Linked DNA regions of Ensifer sp. PDNC004. Each later gene encodes a partner of the first gene's protein in a complex. Links are inferred from orthologs where the notes say so. Each region holds a gene or a part of one and is shown on either strand. Other genes may lie near its edges.

Region 1 (10,451 bases):
GCTGGTCGTCAACTGGGAGGCCGCTGCCGCCGATCTGGTGCAGCGGGTCAGGACCGAAGCCTGGTTGCAAGGTCCGCGCAGCCGTCTCGGCAAACGGCTGGAAAAAGCCGCGTCCAATCCGGCCGTGGCGCGTGCGATCGAGAACCATCCGGACACCGACCGGCTGCCGGTTCTGCCGATCGAGCTCGACATCGGCGGCCTGCGACTAAGCTTCATCACCACGCTTCAGACTTTCGGCTCGACCCAGGATGCGCTGGTCGAGGGCGTGCTGATCGAATCCTTCTTTCCGGCGGACGAGGAGACCAGGGCGTTCTTCGAACGCAAGGGATGACGGGCTACCGGTCGCGCTCGATGCCGATGGCGATTGCGCCGCAAATCATCAGCGCGACGCCCATGTTGTAGGCGCCGATCGCTGCCGCCGCCTGGATCCAGTCGCCGTTTGCGCCGGCCAGCGCCAGCAGCCCCGTGCCGGCAAACAGGCAGGCGCGGGCGGATTTGAGGCCGCATATGGCAATGCCGAGGACGAAGGATGCGGTGACGATCATGAGGCCCGGCTATCCCCTTAGGAGTTGATGATGATCATGCCGCTGATGATCAGCGCGGCGCCGAAGGCGTAGCGCAGCGTCACCGCCTCGCCGAGAAAGACGGCGGCGAGCAGCGGCACGATGCAGAAGGTGAGCGCCATGAAGGAATAGGCGATCGTCAGGGGCACCGACTTGATCGTGAAGATCCAGATGATCGTTCCGATGCCATAGACGGCGAGCGCGATCAGCAGGGTCGGGCTGAGGGCCAGGGCCAGAAGTCCCTGGGCACTGGCGTTCCCGGTCTTCGCGCTTGTCAGCTTGAAGAGTATCTGCCCTGCCGAGATCAGCACCGGGGTGAAAAACAACCCGAACCAGACGGTGGGTGCGAGATTGAGGTTCATCGCCATGCCTCACTCCGCCGCGGCAGTTCTGTCTTCGCAATAGAAGATGTCGCGGCCGATATCGACGCATGCGTGCGCGGCTGGAACCGGATGCATCGCCCGCAGGAAGGAGTGGGTGTAGGGGAAGAAATTGAAGTGCGGATTGAAGGTGTAGCGATATTCGCGCTCGCGCGGCACGACGATGATCAGCCGCCGGCGGGTAATCCGGCGAAGCTCGGCGATTGCCTTGCGATAGTCGAGGATGTGCTCGATCACATGCGTGCAGACGACCGTGTCGAATTCGCCGTCGGCAAAGGGCAGGTCTTCGATCATCGCGGCGTGGTATTCGATGCCTTCGATCCGTGCCGCATCGTCGATTGCGAAGTCGACGCCGGCGAGGCGCGTGAGGTCAGGTTTGGTCTCCCGGATCCGCTTCAGGAGAACACCGGTGCCGCAACCAACGTCGCAGACGCTGTCGCCGACGACGCTTGCCGCGATCTTGCGCACGCAGGCTTCGGAATTGTCCGTTCCCTCGTGCACCCGGGGATGCTGCCGGTAGAGGTCCTCGTACTCGTTCGCTGACAGGAACGGTGCCCGTGCGCGAAAGTCGGCGAGATGCGCGATGTGCTTGCCCCAGGCGAGGCTCGCCATGCCCTTGAACAGGCGCGAATCCCTGAGGATCGGTGGAATGACGTCTTCGATCAGGAAGCGGATGCGATTGGTCGTTTCCCGGTTCATCCGCGGCGCTCCCGCACAATGCGTGGTGCCGACTGCAATCCGGCCTCCTGGATGTCGACGCTCTCGGCCGGCATGGCCCGCGAAGGGGTTGCGATGTAGTGCAGCCGGAGCTGCTCGGTGCGGGCGCGCGAGACCGAATCGAGGATCAGGCCTGCCGTGAACGTGATGATCGACATCATCAGCATGGCCAGCGCAAAGACCCAGGTGGGCATGCGCGGCACGAGCCCGGTCGCGAAATATTCGAGCAGGACGGGCATCATGAAGCCGATGCTCGTCGCAAAGAAGGCCATGGCGATCACGCCGAAGAACGTGAAGGGCCGCGTTTCCTTCATGAGCATCGCGAAGGTCCAGAGGATCTTGGCGCCGTCCTTGTAGGTCGACAGCTTGGAATGGGAACCTTCCGGGCGCCGGCCATAGTCCAGTTCAAGTTCCGCGACCGGCAACTTGAGACGCGAGGCATGGACCGACATCTCCGTCTCGATTTCGAAGCCGTTGGAAATGGCCGGGAAGCTCTTGGCAAAGCGCCGCGAGAGCACGCGGTAACCGGAGAAGATGTCGTTGAAATCCGTGCCGAAGATTTCCCGATAGAGAATGTTGAAGAGCCTGTTGCCGAAGGCGTGGCCCTGCCGGCCGGCGTCGTCGTGGACCCCGCGACGCGTTCCGACGACCATGTCTGCGCGCTCGGTGATCAGGGTGCGGATCAGATCTTCCGCATCGGTCGGGCAATAGGTGCTGTCGCCGTCCGCCATGACGTAGATGTCGGCGTCGATATCGGCGAGCATGCGCCGCACCACGTGCCCCTTGCCCTGCCGGCGCTCGCGCACGACGGTCGCGCCGGCGAGCATCGCCTTCAGCGCGGTGCCGTCGGTCGAGTTGTTGTCATAGACGTAGATGCGTGCCGTCGGCAGTGCCGTCTGGAAACCCTGGACCACCTGTCCGATGGTCGACGCTTCGTTGTAGCAAGGCAGGAGAACGGCGATGTTGAAGCGGTCGAACATCAGGGTGGCTCGGTTGCTGTTGGATCGCGCCATCATAGGATCAGGGTGTTAACAAGGTGCCAAGGTGCGCCGCGCGGGGCGGTCCAAGCGGCATGCGCCGCTGCCGTGCGCTTTACGCTTTCTTGATCGCAGGGGCGTAAGCTCCGCGCGATCAAGAGGGGCGTAGACCTATGTCGGGCGGCACGGCAGCACTACCGGAAATGGCGGCGATGCCCAGGCAGCGGCGGTTCTCGTCGAACCTCCTATGGATGGCGCTCGCCTATGGCGTGCCCACGGTTCTTTTCCTCGTCATCCAGTTCATGCGGGCACCGGATTATCTCGGCCGCGACAATGACGATGCCATGCGCCTGGTCGAGGTGCGCGACCTCCTTGCCGGCCAGAGCTGGTTCGACCTGACGCAGCCCCGCCTGGGGCTCGAGGGTGGAACGCTGATGCACTGGTCGCGCCTGATCGACCTGCCGATCGCCGGGCTGATGTTCATGTTCCGGCCCTTTGTCGGCGTGGCGCAGGCGGAAGTCCTGGCGCTGGCGATCTGGCCGATGGCGCTCGCGGTCGCGCTGCTGGCGGTGATGGGGCTCGCCGGACGTCGGGCGGGCGGCACGGCCGCCATGCATTTCTGCCTGGGGCTGACTGCGATCTTCATCGCCACGTCGAACCGCTTCCTCGGGGGCGCGATCGACCACCACAATGTACAACTGGTGCTGGCCGCGGTCATGGTGGCCATGCTCGTCGATCGCCGGTATCGTGCCCTGAACTATGCGCTTGCCGGGGTGGCGGCGGCCATCGCGATCGCCGTCGGTGCGGAAACCACGCCCTTCGTGGCCGTCGTCTGCGCCATCGTTGCCTGCCAATGGCTCTGGGCCGGCCAACCGGCCGCCCGCGCGACCGTCGCATTCGGCCTGTCGCTGGCAACGGGCCTCAGCGTCATCTTCTTTTCGACCGTGCCGCCGCGCCTCTATTTCGTCGCGACCTGCGACAATCTCTCGATCGCCTTCTACTCGCTGGCGCTGACCGGCGGCGTCCTCCTGGCGCTCGCGGCCGTCACGGTCAGCCACCGCGCGCCGGCGCTGCGCCTCGGCGCGCTCGCTCTCTGCGGTCTCGGCGTTGTCGCGGTCGCCCTGGCGGTGGCGCCGCAATGCCTCGGCAATCCGCTGGCCGGTCTCGATCCGCTGCTCGTCGAGCTCTGGCTCGACCAGGTCTCCGAAGCCCGTTCCGTCGCGCTGATCGCGGCGCAGGAGCCGACCAATATCGGCGCTTACTATTTCACCGGCGCCTTTGCCTCGGCCATCTGCGTCTGGCGCATCTGGCGTCGCGACCGGGTCGATCTCCATCTCGTGCTCCTGGCCCTGGTGTTTTCGAGCCTGGCGATCGCGCTTGTCCAGGTCCGCGGCATGGCATTCTCCAACCTGCTCGCCATCGTGCCGATGGCGCTGCTGCTGGCCGATCTGCGCGCGCGGTCGAGCGGCGGAACGGCTGGGGCCCGCGCCTCCCTTCTCTATGTCGGTGCGCTGCTCGTTTCCGTTCCGGCGACGTGGGCCATTGCCGGAACGCTTGCGGAAAAGGGGATCAACGGGTTTGCTGCAACGGAGAGAGCGGTCACCAACGGCGAGGCGTGCCTGAGCGACGTCGCACTTGCCGATATTGAGCGGCTTGCGCCGTCGCTGGTCGTCGGGCCGTCGGATATCGGCGCGACGCTGCTTCGCCGCACGGAACACCGCGTGCTCAGCGCTCCCTATCATCGCAATGCCGCCGGCATGCTCCGCGAGCTGAAGATCGGCCTGGCCGAGCCTGAAGCCGCAGCCGTCCTGTTGCACCAGCTCGGCCAGCCCGTGCTCGCCTTCTGCGCCGTCGACGTGCAAACGCAGATCATAGCTGCCCGCGCCCCCGATGGTCTCTATGCCGACCTCGCCGCCGGGCGCGTGCCGGCGTTTCTGACGCCGCTCCCGGTGTCGGAAGGCTCACCCATCCGGCTCTACACGCTGTCGCCTTGAGCGCCACGCCCCTGGCGCGTGGAAAGCGTGAGGGATGTGCTGGCCTTCGGCGAAGGGTGCGGTAAAAGAGGCAATGGCCTCTTTCTTCGACAACGATTCTCCGAGCAACCTCACCGAATATTCGGTGTCCGAGCTTTCGGGCTCGATCAAGCGAACGGTCGAACAGGCCTTCGACCAGGTGCGCGTGCGCGGCGAGATCTCGGGCTATCGCGGCCCGCATTCCTCGGGCCACGCCTATTTCGCGCTCAAGGACGACCGCGCGCGCATCGACGCGGTGATCTGGAAGGGTACCTTTTCGCGGCTGCGCTTCCGTCCGGAAGAGGGCATGGAGGTGATCGCGACCGGCAAGGTCACGACCTTCCCCGGCTCGTCGAAGTATCAGATCGTCATCGAGACGATGGAGCCGGCCGGAGCCGGCGCGCTGATGGCGCTGCTCGAAGAGCGCAAGCGCAAGCTCGCCGCCGAAGGGCTGTTCGACGCCAATCGCAAGAGGCCGTTGCCCTATATGCCCAAGGTGATCGGCGTCGTGACGTCTCCGACCGGCGCCGTCATCCGCGATATCCTGCACCGCATTGCCGATCGCTTTCCCGTCCATGTCGTCGTCTGGCCGGTTCGGGTGCAGGGCGATGGCTCGGGTGACGAGGTGGCAGCGGCGATCCGCGGCTTCAACGCGGTCGAGCCCGGCGGGCCGATTGCGCGGCCGGATGTGCTGATCGTTGCGCGTGGTGGCGGTAGCCTCGAAGACCTCTGGGGCTTCAACGACGAGGCCGTCGTGCGCGCAGCCGCCGCCTCCGAGATCCCATTGATTTCTGCCGTCGGCCACGAGACCGACTGGACGCTGATCGACTATGCCGCGGACCAGCGCGCGCCGACGCCGACGGGTGCTGCCGAAATGGCAGTGCCGGTCAGGGCCGATCTCGAAGCCGGTCTCTCTGGCCTGTCGGCCCGCCTCAAGTCGGCCGTCGGCCGCCAGATGGACAATCGCCGCCAGTCGGTGCGGGCGCTCGCACGGGCGCTGCCGTCGCTCGACCAGTTGCTGGCGTTGCCGCGCCGCCGCTTCGACGAGGCCGCCCTCGGGCTCGGGCGCGGCCTCACGATGAACACAGCCAACAAGCGGCGCCAGTTCGAGCGCGCCTCGGCCGAGTTGCGTGCCGATCTTCTCAAGGGCAAGCTTTCCGAGCGCCGCCAGCGCCTGGTCGACGCCATGAACAAGGCCGACCGCATCGTCGAGCGGCAAGTACATCGCGGCGAGGCGCGGGTTTCGGCGGCCGACGCTGCACTGCGCGCCTTGCCTTCGCGCCTCATCGGCCAGATCCATCGCGCATCCGATCGCGTGGCCGGCCTTGCGGCCCGGTCCGATGCGGCCGTGCGCGCCGACGTCCGCCGCCTGCGCAGCGTCATCGTCGCCCAGGACCGCATCCTGCAGTCGCTTTCCTATCGCAACGTCCTGCAGCGCGGCTTTGCGCTGGTGCGTGACGCCGAAGGCGGGCCGGTGCGCCAGGCTGCATCCGTCTCGGTTGGCATGACGCTCAGCCTGGAGTTCGCCGACGGTCGCGTTTCGGCGATTGCCGGCGAAGGCGAGGGCGAGCCGGCTTCCCCGCCGACGGCGCCGCGCAAGAAGCAGACAAAACCTGCAGAGGCGGCGGGGGACCCGCCGAAACAGGGCAACCTGTTCTAGCGCGTCATCCCGCTGTCATGGCGACGGCGTAACGCCAGCGTTCCCACGAGAGCGACGGAGCCCGGCATGGTCGAGCGAGCCAAGATTATCTTCATCCACGGGGCCTCCAGCAGCGGAAAATCGACGCTGGCGCGGGCGGTCCAGGCGCAGATGGGCGAGCCGTTCTGGCATGTCTCGATCGACCATCTTCGCGATTCGGGAACGTTGCCGATGGAACGGTTCCGCCGCGGCGATTTTTGCTGGAAGGAACATCGAGCGCGCTTCTTCGACGGGTTCCACCGCTCGCTGGTCGCCTATGCGTCAGCCGGCAACAATCTCCTGCTGGAGCACATTCTCGAGGAGCCCGGCTGGGCGTCTGAGCTCGCGGTGATGTTTCAGCCGTTCGACGTGTTCTTTGTCGCGCTTCACTGTGAACTCGACGAACTGGTCCGGCGCGAACGGCTTCGCGCCGACCGGCCGATTGGCAGCGCCGCGGATGATTTTCACCGCATTCACTTCGGACAACGTTACGATCTGGAGCTCGGTCCGGGGCAGGCCGCCGAGGACCAAGCCGCGCAGTTGATTTCCGCCTGGTCGGTGCGCCGCGCGCCCTCCGCCTTCGACGCACTGGCGCTGGAGGCGCGGGCAGGATCTGGAGGATCTCAGGTCTAAGAACAGTGAGCCGGCTATCCTTCTTCGGTGCCGCTCGTCGCTCGCGAAAAACGGCATTGTATTCGGTTGATTTTTCAGCTCATTTTCCCGGCTACGGATCTTGATTCCAGATCGATATGTTAGGGAACGCCGGATGCGCATCCTGCTCGTGCTTGCTCACCCGCTCGAAGACAGTTTTGCCGCAAGCGTGGCGCGTCAGGCGCGCGCCGCCTTGGAGGCGAACGGTCATTCGGTCGACTTGCTCGACCTCTATCGCGAGGATTTCGATCCGCGCCTCACCGTTGCCGAGCGCGGCAGCTACTTCACCGACGCCTATGACCGCTCAAGCGCGGCAGATTGGATCGCGCGGCTGCAGGCGGCCGACGGGCTGGTGCTCGTCTTTCCGCAATGGTGGTTCAATTTTCCGGCGATCCTGAAGGGCTTCTTCGATCGCGTCTTTGCCCCGGGCGTCGCCTTCGACAACGACCCGGCCGGCGGTCGCATCATTCCGCGGCTCAACAATATCAAGCTCTTCTGGGCGCTGACGACGACCGGCTCGCCCTGGTGGGTGGTGCATCTCTATATGGGCAATCCGGTGAAGCGGCTGTTGAAGCGCGGCATCGCCGCCTTCTGCGCCAAGGGGCTGAACTTCCGCATGCTGGCGCTGCACGACATGGACCGGGCGACCGACGCCAAGCGCAAGGCGCATCTGGAGCGCGTCCGCCGGCTTGCCTCAAGTCTATGATCGCAGCTACTCGAACGTCGCGAGATATTTGCGCAGCAGTGCGTTGAGCACCACGCGTTCCTCGGGCGAGAGCGCGGAAACCACGCGATGCTGGTTGGCCACATGCGCGGTCGCGGCTTCGTCGACACGGCGCAAGCCTTCTTCCGTCAAGGCGATGATCACGCCCCGCCTGTCCTCGGGATTGGCGATCCGTTCGACGAGCCCCGCCTTTTCCAACTGATCGATGCGGTTCGTCATGGTGCCGGAACTGACCATGGTCGTATCGAGAAGTTCTCCGGGCGAAAGCCGATAGGGCGGCCCGGACCGACGAAGCGTCGCAAGCACGTCGAAGCTCGACGCATTCAACCCGCGTTCGGAAAACGACTTTTCGATTTCACGGGCGATATGTGTCGAGACCCGTGAGAGCCGGCCAAGCAGGCCCATGGCCGAAACGTCAAGGTCCGGCCGCTCCCGGTGCCATTGGGCCAAAATCCTGTCGACGCGATCCATCAATACCCCCATGCATTTATCTCAGCATAGAGTATCTTGACTTAGAGATAAACCGCGTTATTCTCAATTTATCTTGATATAGAGATTCTTGAGGTAAAGATATGAGCTCGAACCGCACCGTCGACCTTGCCTTGACCGCGCTGGCACCTGCCATTTGGGGCAGCACCTACCTCGTCACCACGCAGTTCCTGCCGTCCGGCTATCCGCTGACGGTCGCCATGCTACGGGCGCTTCCGGCCGGGCTGCTCCTGCTCCTCATCGTTCGGCGGTTGCCGGAAGGCATCTGGTGGCCGCGCACCTTCGTGCTCGGCGCACTCAACTTTTCCTTCTTCTGGGCGATGCTCTTCGTTTCGGCTTACAGGCTGCCGGGCGGCGTCGCCGCCACGGTGGGTGCCGTACAGCCGCTGATCGTCATCCTCCTGTCGCGCGTCTTCCTGGGCTCGCCGATCCGTCTGCTCAGCGTCGTCGCCGGCCTTGCGGGCATCGCCGGCGTTGCCCTACTGGTGCTCACGCCCGGCGCCGCGCTCGATCCGCTCGGGGTGCTCGCCGGTCTCGCCGGCGCGGTCTCCATGGCCTTCGGCACGGTGCTCAGCCGCCACTGGGCGCCGCCGGTGCCGCCGCTCACCTTCACCGCCTGGCAATTGGCGGCTGGTGGCCTCATGCTCGTGCCGGTGGCGCTGTTCTTCGAGCCGTCGCTGCCGCCGCTGACGACGGCCAACGTCCTCGGTCTTGCCTATCTCGGCCTGATCGGCGCCGCCTTCACCTATCTGCTCTGGTTCCGCGGCCTCTCGCGCCTCGAGCCTTCTGCCGTCTCGCCGCTCGGTTTCTTGAGCCCCGTCGTCGCCATCCTGCTCGGCTGGGGCGTGCTCGGAGAGCAACTGACACCGGTCCAGGCGCTCGGCATCCTCGTCGTCTTCCTCAGCGTCTGGCTCAGCCAGCGCGCGCAACTCGCCCCGAAGGTGCGACCGGCGCGGGCCTGAAAGCGGGCTTGCAACCACAGGGCATGCGCTTCACATTGCCGGGACCTCAATTCCCAGGAAGCGCATGCCGCAATGACCGAGCACCTGACGCCGGCGCACTATTTTGATCTCCTCCGTTTCGCCAGGCGCCAGACGCGCCGCGCAGCAGAAGCGGAGGATTTGCTGCATGAGGCGCTGATCGTGGCGCTCAAGGCAGGGCGCTTTCCGACCGGCAGCGATCGCGCCTGGTTCTGCGGCGTTCTCCGCAAGCTCGCAGCGATGCAGGCGCGTACTGCCGCTCGCCGACTTCGCCGGGAGCAGCAGCTTGATATCCCAGAAGCGGAAGACGCCAGTTCCGCCGATCCGCTCGCCTTCGCCGCCACGCTTTCCCCCAGTCTCAGGATCGTGATGCTGCTTGCGATCGCCGGCCACAATCGCCTCGAAATCCGTCACCTCCTTGGCATTTCCGATGAAGCGCTGCGCCAGCGCATCCTGATGCTGCGCCGGGCCTGGCGTGATGCCGGCCATGTCGAGACCAGTCTGGAGTTGACCGGGCTTCGTTATCCGCTCGAAAGCGGCCGTATTCGTCAGGCCCTGCTGCCGGTCACCCGCGGCGGCCGCGCCGCCTTTGCCAGCCACGATCCGGACGGCCATCTCTTCGCGATCAATTTTTCGCCGCGCGTGTCTCACGAAACGGCAACCGGCGGCAACAAGCCGGCGTAACAAGCACAAGGGAATCAACCAATGCTGTCGAAACCACGTATCGGGGCCATCTGCTACTTCGTCTCGGAACTTACCCGGACGGAAGCCTTCTACCGTGATGTCCTGGGTCTCAACGTCCAGCGCATGGAGGACGACGAAGCCGGCGCCTGGCTGATGGCCAAGATAGAAGACGAGGTCGAATTGATCTTTTTCGTCGCGGAAAGCAAACCGGGCAACACGCCGATCGTCGTGTTCGATCTCGCCGAAGGCGGCATCGACGATGTCGTGGGCGGCCTCGCCGAAAAGGGAACCACCATCGTCACGCCGGTGAGCCATGCGCCCGGCGGCTGGTCAGCGGAGTTCGCCGATCCCGATGGTCATGTCCTGTCGCTCTACCAGTCGGCGGAGATGCCGCGTCTGAAGCGGGCTGCCAACGCTTGAAGGGGCAGTTTCCCCAATAGAAAAGGCCGCCGCATGTCCTGCGGCGGCCACAAGCCTTTCAGGCCGGACGATACTGGGGAGGGGCGTGATCAGGCCCATTCGCCCTTTCGCATGACCGGGACGCGGCTGCCGTCGGCGCGCACGCCGTCGATGTCGACCTGGCCCGAGCCGATCAT
Region 2 (10,274 bases), 660 kb from region 1 along the record:
GGCTATCCGCTGCTGCCGGCCCGCGCCTGAACCAATGCCGTTTGCCGCCGCGATCCATCGCCACGCGGAAGACCATCCGCATGCCCCGGCCTTCCAAATCGAGGGCCGGGTTTTCACTTTTGGTGACCTCACACGCATCGCCGGCGCACTTACCGAACGTTTCGGAGACTTGGTTGGGATTGCCGAACGACGCAGCGTGCTCGGCGACCGCTCTCGCCTGATCGCACTGGAGACGGGCAATCATCCGCTCTTCGCCGCTGCCTTCCTTGCCGCCACCAGCGGCGGCAACTGCGTCGCGCTGATCGATCCGCATCTGCCGGAGGCGACGCGCCAGACGATGCACGATCGCCTTTCGCCCGATCTCATTGTCAGGGCCGATGGCGCCAACCTCTCGCTCCATGCGCCCGCAAGCGGCAAAACGCGAACCTTCCGCGAGACCGATGGCAACGAGCGAAAGCTGCTCGCAGTCGGCGAAGACAGCGAGCCGTTCCTCATCGTCTTCACCTCGGGCACGACGGGCACGCCGAAAGCCATCATCCGCGATCGCGGCTCGTGGCGCAGAAGCTTGGCCACAGGCGAGCCCTTCTTCGGCATCGGCCGCGCCACCCGCACCTTTGCCCCCGGTCCGCTCGCGCACGGGCTGACGCTTTATGCGCTTGCAGAAACCCTCGTCGCCGGCGCCGAATTCATCGGGGCCACACATTTCGAGGCATCCCGGGCAATGTCCGTTATCGAGGCGAAAGCGGTCCAGCGACTGGCGCTGGTGCCGACGGTGCTGCGGCGGCTCTGCGCGGCAGCCGCCGGCCGGCCGCAAAGGTCGGTCAAACAGATCACCGTCGCCGGCGCCAAGCTGACCGAAAACGATCGCGAAACCGCGGCGCTCGCATTTCCGCAAGCCGATATCATCGAATACTACGGCGCCTCTGAACTGGGCTTCATCAGCGTTGCGACCAAGGGCGACACCGCTTCGGCCACCGCCGTCGGCCGCGCCTTTCCCGGCGTCACGCTCAGCATTCGCGACGACAAGGGGGACGAGCTGCCGACCGGTGAGACGGGCACGATCTTCGTCGACAGCGCCCTCATCTCCGACGGTTATGTCGGCGGCGCCGACGGCGCCGGGTTCCGTCGCCTTGGGTCGCTGGCGACGGTCGGCGATGTCGGCTTCCTCGATGAATGCGGCTCCCTGCATCTTCTCGGCCGCGCTGGTGGCATGGTGCTTTCGGGCGGCAACAACATCTACCCGCAGGAAGTGGAAGCGGTCCTCGTCGCCGATGCCGGCGTTCACTCGGCACTCGCGCTTGGCCTCGATCACCCGGATCTCGGCAGCGAACTGGTCGCCGTCATTGAGCCGGAAGGTGGTATGTTCGATCGGGAGGCGCTTGATCGTCATCTCGCCGCCCAGCTGCCGCGCTACAAGCATCCACGTCGCATCTGGCTCTGCCTGAATATGCCGATGACGCAGTCGGGCAAGGTAGCGGTAGGCACGCTCAGGCAATGGATCGCGGATGGAAACGATGCCCTCGACCTCATCGAATGACCCGGCACGCATACCTGTCATCATCGCCGCGCTCCGCACGCCTATCGGCCGCGTCAACGGCACGCTTCGCGATATCGAACCGTCGCAACTGGCGGCACCGCTGATTTCCCGCATTCTCCGCGATACCGGTGCAAGGACGAGCGAGATCGACGACGTCATTCTCGGCAATGCCGCCAACAGCGCCGGCAATCTCGCCCGGCTCGCCGCTCTCGAAGCCGGTCTGCCGGTCTCGACACCGGGCGTCACCGTCGACCGCCAATGCGGTTCCGGGCTGGAGGCGATTACCCTTGCGGCTCGGATGATCCAGGCGGGTGCCGGTCGGTTCTATCTGGCCGGCGGCACCGAGAGCGCCAGCCGCGCGCATATCCGCCTGAGGCCGCCGCTGGAGCGCGGCGGCGAGCTCGCGCCGGTCAAGCGTGCCCGCATGGCCCCGGACGAGATCGGCGACCCGGACATGGGCATGGCCGCCGAAAACGTCGCGACCGCCTGCGGGATCTCTCGTGAACGGCAGGACGCCTTTGCGCTTCAAAGCCATCGCCGCGCCGTCGAGGCCAATCTTGCCGGCCGGTTTTCCCGCGAAATCGTGGCGATCGACACGGTGGCAGGCCCTGTGTCGCGCGACGAGTGCCCGCGCGCCAATGCCTCGATGGCAACGCTGCAGAGGCTGAAACCGGTCTTCGTCGAGGGTGGCACGGTAACGGCCGGCAATGCCTGCCCGATCAACGACGGCGCAGCTGTGGTCCTGGTGACGAGCCTTGCCGAAGCGCGACGGCTTGGCATTCCGTTCGCGCTCGAATTTGTCGATGCCGCGACAGCGGGCGTCGATCCCAACCTGCTCGGCCTCGGCCCGGTTCCGGCGATGCAGAAGCTGAAAGCCCGACAACCGACGCTGGATCCGGCAAAGGTCGACTTCATGGAATTCAACGAGGCCTTCGCCTCGCAGGTGCTCGGCAGTCTCGACCAGCTCGATATCGCCGCGGATAGGGTCAATCTCGACGGCGGCGCCATCGCGCTCGGCCATCCCTATGGCGCCTCCGGGGCGATCCTCACGGTTCGGCTCTTCTCGCAGATGCTGGCATCGCCGGAAGGCACGGAAGGGCTGGCGATGATGGGTGTTGGCGGCGGCATGGGCATCATCGCGCTGTTTCGTTCGGTCCACCCGGTTTAAGCGGCGCAACTCCGGACGGAAACCGCTTCGCACTTTTCCTGGAATTGGTTTCTTGGTCCGCAATCCCGGACGGAAAACCGCTTCGCACTTTTCCTGGAATTGGTTTCTTGGTCCGCAATCCCGGACGGAAAACCGCTTCGCACTTTTCCTGGAATTGCTTGGGCTAGACCGAATAGGCCGCCAGCCATTCGCGCGTCGCTGAAGGCAGCGGCAGCGGCGTGTGGCGCTGCGGATCGACTGCGACCCAGACGACCTCGACTTCGGCCGCGAGCTGGCCGCGCGCTTCGACCTTGACGACAAAGCTGATCGAGCTGCCGCCGACCTTCGCCACGTTGACGGTAAGACGGGCCGGCTCGTCGTAACGCAGGCCACGGTGATAGACGCAGGCCGAACGACGGACGAGATAGCTCGGCTCGTTCACCACATGCGGACGGTGGCGCCAGAGGCTGGAAAGTGCCGCCTCCGCATGGGCATAATAGGCGGCATTGTGCATGTGGCCGTGCATGTCTATATCGCGAAACGGAATGCGGATTTCCGTGACGTTCTCCAGCTCCCTGCCGTCCATGCGAGGCTCCCTGACGATGCGCTCCACCCTCGTTAGCCAGTTCGGCGATCCCCGGCAAGTGATTGCGCTCGTCGACGCCGAACGCGTGGCGCCTGCGGCGGGCGAAGTCGAGGTGGCGCTGTCGCTCGCCGCCATCAACCCGTCCGATCTCATCCCGGTGACCGGCGCCTATAGCGCCCGCACCACGCTGCCCTTCGCGCCCGGCTTCGAGGGCTTCGGCACGGTGACGCGCATCGGCACCGGCGTCACGACGCTGAAAGTCGGCGACCGCGTCGTGCCGATCGGCGCCAGCGGTCTGTGGCAGGAGTATCTGATCCGGCCGGCCGCATGGTGTTTCGCCGTGCCCGAGGATATCGGCGAGACCGATGCTGCTACCTGCTACGTCAATCCGCTGACGGCGCTGCAACTGATCGAGGCGCTGCGTACGCATTTCGGCTCGCTCGATGGCCGCCGTATCGGCGTCACCGCGGCAGGCTCGGCGATCGGCGGCATGCTGATGAAGCTGCTGGCCGGCGAAGGCGCTGATACCACCGGCATCGTTCGAAGCGCACGCAGCGCTGAACGACTGGCAACCGAGGTCCCCGGCCACATCGTGCTTGGCGACGAGAGCCATGTGCCGCAGCTTCGCCTCGATGCAATCATCGACGCGGTCGGTGGCCCATATGCCGGCGATCTCATCCAGCGCACGCTCAACCCCGGCGGCGCCTTCATCCAGTACGGGGCGCTCAGCGGCGTGCCGGTGCCGCAGGCAACCATCCAGGCGCGGCCGGATATCCGCTTCTCCTTCCTGTGGCTGCGCACCTGGGTGCATTCGGCCGGGCGACCGGCGATCGAGGCGGCCTTTGCCAAGAGTTTCGAAGGTTTGCGGTCGGGTCTCTTTTCCAGCCGCATCGCGGAAATCTATCCGCTGAGCCGGCTCGACGCGGCGCTTGCGCATCAGGCGGATCCGGGCCGCGACGGCAAGCTGCTGCTCGATCCGCGCTGTTGAAAAATCTGTCTTTCGGCTGCGTCACCATGGACCTTGCGGGGTGCGCGCACTAGGTTCCGGGCATGACCACGTTCCTCTATGAAAATCCGGTCTTTCTGGAACACGAGGTTCCGGAGGAGCATCCTGAGCGGCCGGACCGGCTGAAGGCGCTGAACCTTGCGCTCGAACACCCGAACTTCTCCGATCTCAAGCGGATCGAGGCGAAGAAGGGAAGCGAAGACCTCGTGTTGCTCGCCCATCCGGAAGAGCATCTCGCTGCCGTCAGGCGCGCCATTCCGGAAGAAGGCCTCAACAATTTCGAGGCGGACACCTACGCGAGCCCCTTGAGCCTCGAGGCGGCGCTGACCGGGATCGGCGGGGCGACCGCCGCGGTCGACGCCGTCTTTACCGGCGAGACCGACAACGCCTTCGTCGCGGCGCGACCACCGGGCCACCACGCCGAGAAGAACAAGGCGATGGGCTTCTGCCTTTTCAACACGGTGGCGATCGCCGCCCGCTACGCCCAGAAGGTCCACGGCGCCGAACGGGTCGCGATCGTCGACTGGGACGTGCACCACGGCAACGGCACACAGGACATCTTCTGGGACGACCCCTCGGTGCTTTTCTGCTCGACGCACCAGATGCCGCTCTATCCCGGCACCGGCGCCAAGGACGAGACGGGCATCAAGGGCAACATCGTCAACGCACCGCTGTCGCCGAATATGGGCAGCGAGCATTTCCGTGAGGCGTTCCGCAGCCGGATCCTTTCCGCGCTAACAAACTTCCGCCCGGACTTCATCCTGATCTCCGCCGGCTTCGACGCCCACCACCGCGATCCGCTGGCGCAGATCAATCTCGTCGCCGAGGATTTCGACTGGGCGACCGGACGCCTGCACGAGATCGCCGATCGCAGCGCCGGCAACCGCATGGTCAGCCTGCTCGAAGGCGGCTATGACCTTCAGGGACTGGCCGAATCGGCCGGCCTGCACATTTTGAGACTGATGAGAGGGTAACGATGAACACCACCACGCAACCGGACGTTTCCACCCTCTCCTTCGAGCAGGCTGTCGAAGAACTGGAGCGGATCGTTTCGGCGCTGGAGCGCGGCGATGTCGCCCTCGACAAATCGATCGAGATCTACGAGCGCGGCGAAGCGCTGAAGAAGCACTGCGAAGCACTGCTGAAGGCAGCCGAGGACCGCATCGAAAAGATCCGCCTCGACCGCGCCGGCAAGCCGCAGGGCGTGGAGCCGCTCGACGCCGACTGATCACTCATCGCAATTCCGGACGGAAACCGCTTCACGCTTTTCCCGGAATTGCCAAGATCGGATTGATCGTCACGCGGAAACACTGCGTCCCGGCTTCGCCCCTACCCGCCTGGTTTCATAGGCGTTAGTACTTGATGCGACAGCAAAAACGGGAGCAAGCGCCATGTCTTTCTTTCCAGGCCCCGACCCGCTCGCCGGCGACAAGCCCGCCTGCGACGCCATCGAACATCTGATCGTTCCGCGCACCAGCGACATCGGCGGGCTGCAGGTTCGCCGCGCCCTGCCGACGGCGAAGCGCCGCCTGGTCGGCCCCTTCATCTTCTTCGATCGCATGGGACCGGCGCTGCTGCGCGCCGGCGAGGCGATCGACGTGCGCCCGCACCCGCATATCGGCCTGTCGACCGTCACCTATCTCTTCGACGGCGAGATCAAGCATCGCGACAGCCTCGGCACCGAAATGGTCATCCGCCCCGGCGACGTGAACTTGATGACGGCCGGCCGCGGCATCGTGCACTCCGAACGCTCGCCGGAGAACCAGCGCGGTCATGAGCGCTCGATCTCGGGCCTGCAGACCTGGCTGGCGCTGCCCGACCACAAGGAAGAAATCGACCCGATCTTCAGCCACACCGAAGAGCGAATGCTGCCGCATATGAGCGACAACGGCATCAAGGCGCGAGTGGTGATCGGCAATTTCGAGGGCGCGAAGTCGCCGGTCTCGGTCTTCACCGACACGATCTATGTCGACCTCAATATCGCACCCGGCAAGAGCGCCCCCTTTGCGGCGCAGTGGGAAGAGCGCGCGCTCTATATCCTCTCCGGCGAGGCAATCATTGCCGGCGATCATTTCGCCGACAACCAGTTGCTCGTCTTCCGCGCCGGAGACGAGATCACGGTCAAGGCCGGACCGCAAGGCTGTCACGTCATGCTTTTCGGCGGTGCAGCGCTCGGATCGTCCCGCCACATCTGGTGGAATTTCGTTTCTTCGTCCAAGGAACGCATCGAGAAAGCCAAGGAAGAGTGGCGCAGCGGACGCTTCGACATCGTGCCCGGAGACGAAGAGGAATTCGTTCCGCTGCCCGAGGGTTGACCGCGACCTAAAGTGGCACAGGCTGGGTGCGGAAAACCGCGCAACATTGCCTCATGGTGCTTGAATCGATTTCGATTCACAGAATCATGCGCTAGTCTCTTGGTTGATGACGCAGGAACGCCTAATTTTGCATTCAGCAACGATTGCGTCTAAAGAGCCGCTTCGACGGTACCCACCAACTATCGCGCGCCCGACCTTTGGGGCGCGCATGAGGCATGCAGCGTGACACAACTGCCAACCAATCCGATGCCGGCTACTCCCTTGCTCGACAAGGTGACTTATCCCGACGACCTGAAGAAGGTCGACGACAAGGATCTGCCGCAGCTTGCCGGAGAAGTCCGGGCGGAAATGATCGACGCAGTGTCGCGCACCGGCGGCCATCTTGGCGCGGGCCTCGGCGTCGTCGAATTGACGATCGCCATCCACAAGGTGTTCAACACGCCGCATGACCGGCTGATCTTCGACGTCGGCCACCAGTGCTATCCGCACAAGATCCTGACCGGCCGCCGCGACCGTATCCGCACGCTCCGTCAGGAAGGCGGCCTCTCAGGCTTCACCCGCCGCGCCGAGAGCGAATACGACCCCTTCGGTGCTGCGCATTCCTCTACCTCGATCTCGGCCGGCCTCGGCATGGCGGTCGCGGCCGATCTCGACGGCAAGAACCGCAATGTTATTGCCGTCATCGGCGACGGTGCGCTTTCGGCCGGCATGGCCTATGAGGCGCTCAACAATGCCGGCGCGCTCGACGCGCGGCTGATCGTCATCCTCAACGACAACGACATGTCGATTGCGCCGCCGACCGGCGCGATGAGCGCCTATCTCGCACGCCTTGCCTCCGGCCGCACCTATATGGGCATCCGCGAAGTCGGCAAGAAACTGACCGCCTATCTCGGCAAGACCGTCGACCGGGCGATCACCCGCGCTGTCGAACACGCCCGTGGCTACGTCACGGGCGGCACGCTGTTCGAAGAGATGGGCTTCTACCATATCGGCCCGATCGACGGGCACTCCTTCGACCATCTGCTACCGGTGTTGCGCAATGTGCGCGACAACGCCAAGGGTCCGGTGCTGATCCATGTGGTGACGCAGAAGGGCAAGGGCTATCCGCCGGCGGAAGCCGCAGCCGACAAGTACCACGGCGTCAACAAATTCGATGTCATCACTGGCGCGCAGGCGAAGGCCAAGCCGAACGCGCCCGCCTATACCTCGGTCTTTGCCGACGCGCTGACGCAGGAAGCCGGTTTCGACGACAAGATTGTCGCCGTCACCGCCGCGATGCCTTCGGGTACCGGTCTCGACAAGTTCGCCAAGGTCCATCCGTCGCGCTGCTTCGATGTGGGCATTGCCGAACAGCATGCCGTCACCTTTGCCGCCGGTCTTGCCGCCGAAGGCTACAAGCCGTTCGCAGCGCTCTATTCGACCTTCCTGCAGCGCGGCTACGACCAGGTGGTGCACGACGTGGCGATCCAGGGGCTGCCGGTACGCTTCCCGATCGACCGTGCCGGTTTCGTCGGCGCCGACGGCCCGACCCACGCTGGCTCCTTCGACACGACCTATCTTGCCACCCTCCCCGGTTTTGTGGTGATGGCGGCCGCCGACGAGGCGGAACTGAAGCACATGGTGCGCACGGCCGCTGCCTACGACGCCGGCCCGATCTCGTTCCGCTATCCGCGCGGCGAAGGCGTGGGCGTCGAGATGCCGGAGCGCGGCCAGATCCTCGAGATCGGCAAGGGCCGCATCGTCAAGGAGGGCTCCAAGGTGGCGCTGCTGTCCTTCGGTACCCGCCTGGCCGACTGTCTGCTGGCCGCCGAAGACCTCGACGCCGCCGGGCTTTCGACCACGGTCGCCGATGCGCGCTTTGCCAAGCCGCTCGACCATGATCTCATCCGCGAGCTTGCCCGCAACCACGAGGTGCTGATCACCATCGAGGAAGGTGCCGTCGGCGGCTTTGCCAGCCACGTGCTGCAGTTCCTGGCCGAGGACGGCCTGCTCGACGGCGGCCTCAAGGTTCGCCCGATGGTCATGCCCGACGTCTGGATGGAACAGGCCAAACCCGAGGCGATGTATGCCGCCGCCGGCCTCGACCGCGCCGGTATCGTCTCGACCGTCTTCAAGGCACTCGGCCAGAAGCAGGACATCGGGATCGGCGCTGCCGGCTGATAGGTCCTCGCATAGCATGAAACAGAAACCCCGGCTCATCGCCGGGGTTTTTGCGTTCTGCATCAGTCGATCAGAATTCCTGCCAATCGTCCTGCGCCACCGCGGCGTTGCCGCGTGACAGCGGGCGGGTGGGTGTGAAGCGTTGTGCGGGCGTGGCTGCCGGTGCCGCCATGGCGCGGGCGGCGGTGCGCAGATCTGCGGTCGTTGCTGCGCGCGCCTGGCCCGGAAGGGTGAAGCGGGTAATCAGTTCGCGCAGGCGGACTGCCTCGTTGGCAAGCTGGGCGCTTGCGGCGTTGGCTTCCTCGACCATGGCTGCGTTCTTCTGCGTCACCTGGTCCATCTGGTTGACCGCCGTGTTCACCTCGGTCAGGCCCACGGACTGTTCTCGCGAGGACACGGCGATTGCGCTCATGTGCTCGTTGATGGTGACCACATGGTCGCCGATCGCCTGTAGGGCCGCACCGGTGTCGCGCACCAGCCGGACACCGCCTTCGACCTCGACGGACGAATTGCGGATCAGTTCCTTGATTTCCTTGGCGGCCTGCGCCGAGCGCTGTGCAAGTTCACGCACCTCCTGGGCCACGACCGCAAAGCCCTTGCCGGCTTCGCCCGCACGCGCCGCTTCGACGCCGGCGTTGAGGGCCAGAAGGTTCGTCTGGAAGGCGATCTCGTCGATGACGCCGATGATGTTGGAGATCTGACCGGAGGAATGCTCGATCCGGCGCATGGCCTCGACCGCATCGGCAACGACGCTGCCGGACTTGGCGGCGCTGGCGTTGGCCTCGACGGCGACATGCCGGGCTTCCTCTGCGCGCTTCGTCGAGTTGGCGACATTGGCGGTGATCTCGTCCAGGGCGGCCGCGGTTTCTTCCAGGGCTGCGGCCTGCTGCTCCGTGCGGCGTGACAGGTCGTCGGCGCTCTCGCTGATCTCGCGCGAGCCGCCGTCGATCGAGCGGCTCGAGTCGGCGACCGCCGACAGCGCATCGCCGAGCTGGGCGACGGCGCTGTTCAGGTCGTGGCGCAGTTGCTCGAAATCGGGCGCAAAGGGTTCGCTAAGCTGGAAGGCGAGATCGCCGGCGGCGAGGCGCTTGAGACCGCCGGCAAGGCCGGAGGTCGCCTGGATCAGGCGGGCCTGTGCAGCGGCTTCGGCGTCTTCTTGCAGGCGAATGCGTTCGGCCTCGGCCCGTTTGCGGTTTTCAGCGGCCTCCGCCTCCAGCCTGCGGTTGGCGATCGCCGCCTGGCGGAAGATTTCGACCGCGCCGGCCATCTCGCCGATCTCGTCCTTGCGGCCGGAATAGGGGATCGACGATGCAACATCACCGTCGGCAAGGCGGGTCATGGAGCGGGTGGTGGCAACGATCGGCCGCGAGATGGTGCGCCCGACGAGGAAGACGGTCGCTGCAATGACAGCAATCGCCGCGACAACGGCCGCCAGTGCGATCGCCTCGAGCGACTTCTGGGTGGACGCACTTTCGGTTTCGGACTTGACCTTCTCCGTTTCGATGGCGCCCGCCATCTGCTCG

What was found.
Region 2: the proteins of xseA (region 1) and JVX98_RS17890 are in contact, whole or in part, in a cryo-EM structure (PDB 8TXR), measured with the Escherichia coli proteins. The link is inferred for Ensifer sp. PDNC004 from one-to-one orthologs.

What each region holds. Positions count from the first base shown.
Region 1 is NZ_CP070353.1:2,626,217-2,636,667, reverse strand. The notes cover bases 4,097-7,006. They hold xseA (exodeoxyribonuclease VII large subunit), read left to right. Parts: upstream 4,097-4,704; coding sequence 4,705-6,309; downstream 6,310-7,006. Other genes in these bases: JVX98_RS21050 (chloramphenicol phosphotransferase CPT family protein), read left to right, coding at 6,376-6,960; JVX98_RS21060 (hypothetical protein), read left to right, coding at 4,097-4,631. Outside these bases: JVX98_RS21085 (helix-turn-helix domain-containing protein), read left to right, coding at 1-331; JVX98_RS21080 (hypothetical protein), read right to left, coding at 336-545; JVX98_RS21075 (transporter), read right to left, coding at 563-931; JVX98_RS21070 (bifunctional 2-polyprenyl-6-hydroxyphenol methylase/3-demethylubiquinol 3-O-methyltransferase UbiG), read right to left, coding at 935-1,642; JVX98_RS21065 (glycosyltransferase family 2 protein), read right to left, coding at 1,639-2,673; more of JVX98_RS21060, read left to right, coding at 2,811-4,096; JVX98_RS21045 (NAD(P)H-dependent oxidoreductase), read left to right, coding at 7,094-7,684; JVX98_RS21040 (MarR family winged helix-turn-helix transcriptional regulator), read right to left, coding at 7,691-8,173; JVX98_RS21035 (EamA family transporter), read left to right, coding at 8,275-9,153; JVX98_RS21030 (RNA polymerase sigma factor), read left to right, coding at 9,226-9,855; JVX98_RS21025 (VOC family protein), read left to right, coding at 9,877-10,275; JVX98_RS21020 (aminopeptidase), read right to left, coding at 10,365-10,451. UniProt on the Escherichia coli protein: Bidirectionally degrades single-stranded DNA into large acid-insoluble oligonucleotides, which are then degraded further into small acid-soluble oligonucleotides.
Region 2 is NZ_CP070353.1:1,960,656-1,970,929, forward strand. Bases 4,146-6,878 are described here. They hold JVX98_RS17890 (exodeoxyribonuclease VII small subunit), read left to right. Parts: upstream 4,146-5,252; coding sequence 5,253-5,504; downstream 5,505-6,878. Other genes in these bases: JVX98_RS17880 (zinc-dependent alcohol dehydrogenase family protein), read left to right, coding at 4,146-4,258; JVX98_RS17885 (histone deacetylase family protein), read left to right, coding at 4,321-5,250; JVX98_RS17895 (pirin family protein), read left to right, coding at 5,668-6,591; dxs (1-deoxy-D-xylulose-5-phosphate synthase), read left to right, coding at 6,838-6,878. Also shown: JVX98_RS17860 (biotin transporter BioY), read left to right, coding at 1-30; JVX98_RS17865 (class I adenylate-forming enzyme family protein), read left to right, coding at 35-1,537; JVX98_RS17870 (thiolase family protein), read left to right, coding at 1,515-2,705; JVX98_RS17875 (thioesterase family protein), read right to left, coding at 2,869-3,270; more of JVX98_RS17880, read left to right, coding at 3,287-4,145; more of dxs, read left to right, coding at 6,879-8,751; JVX98_RS17905 (methyl-accepting chemotaxis protein), read right to left, coding at 8,822-10,274. UniProt on the Escherichia coli protein: Bidirectionally degrades single-stranded DNA into large acid-insoluble oligonucleotides, which are then degraded further into small acid-soluble oligonucleotides.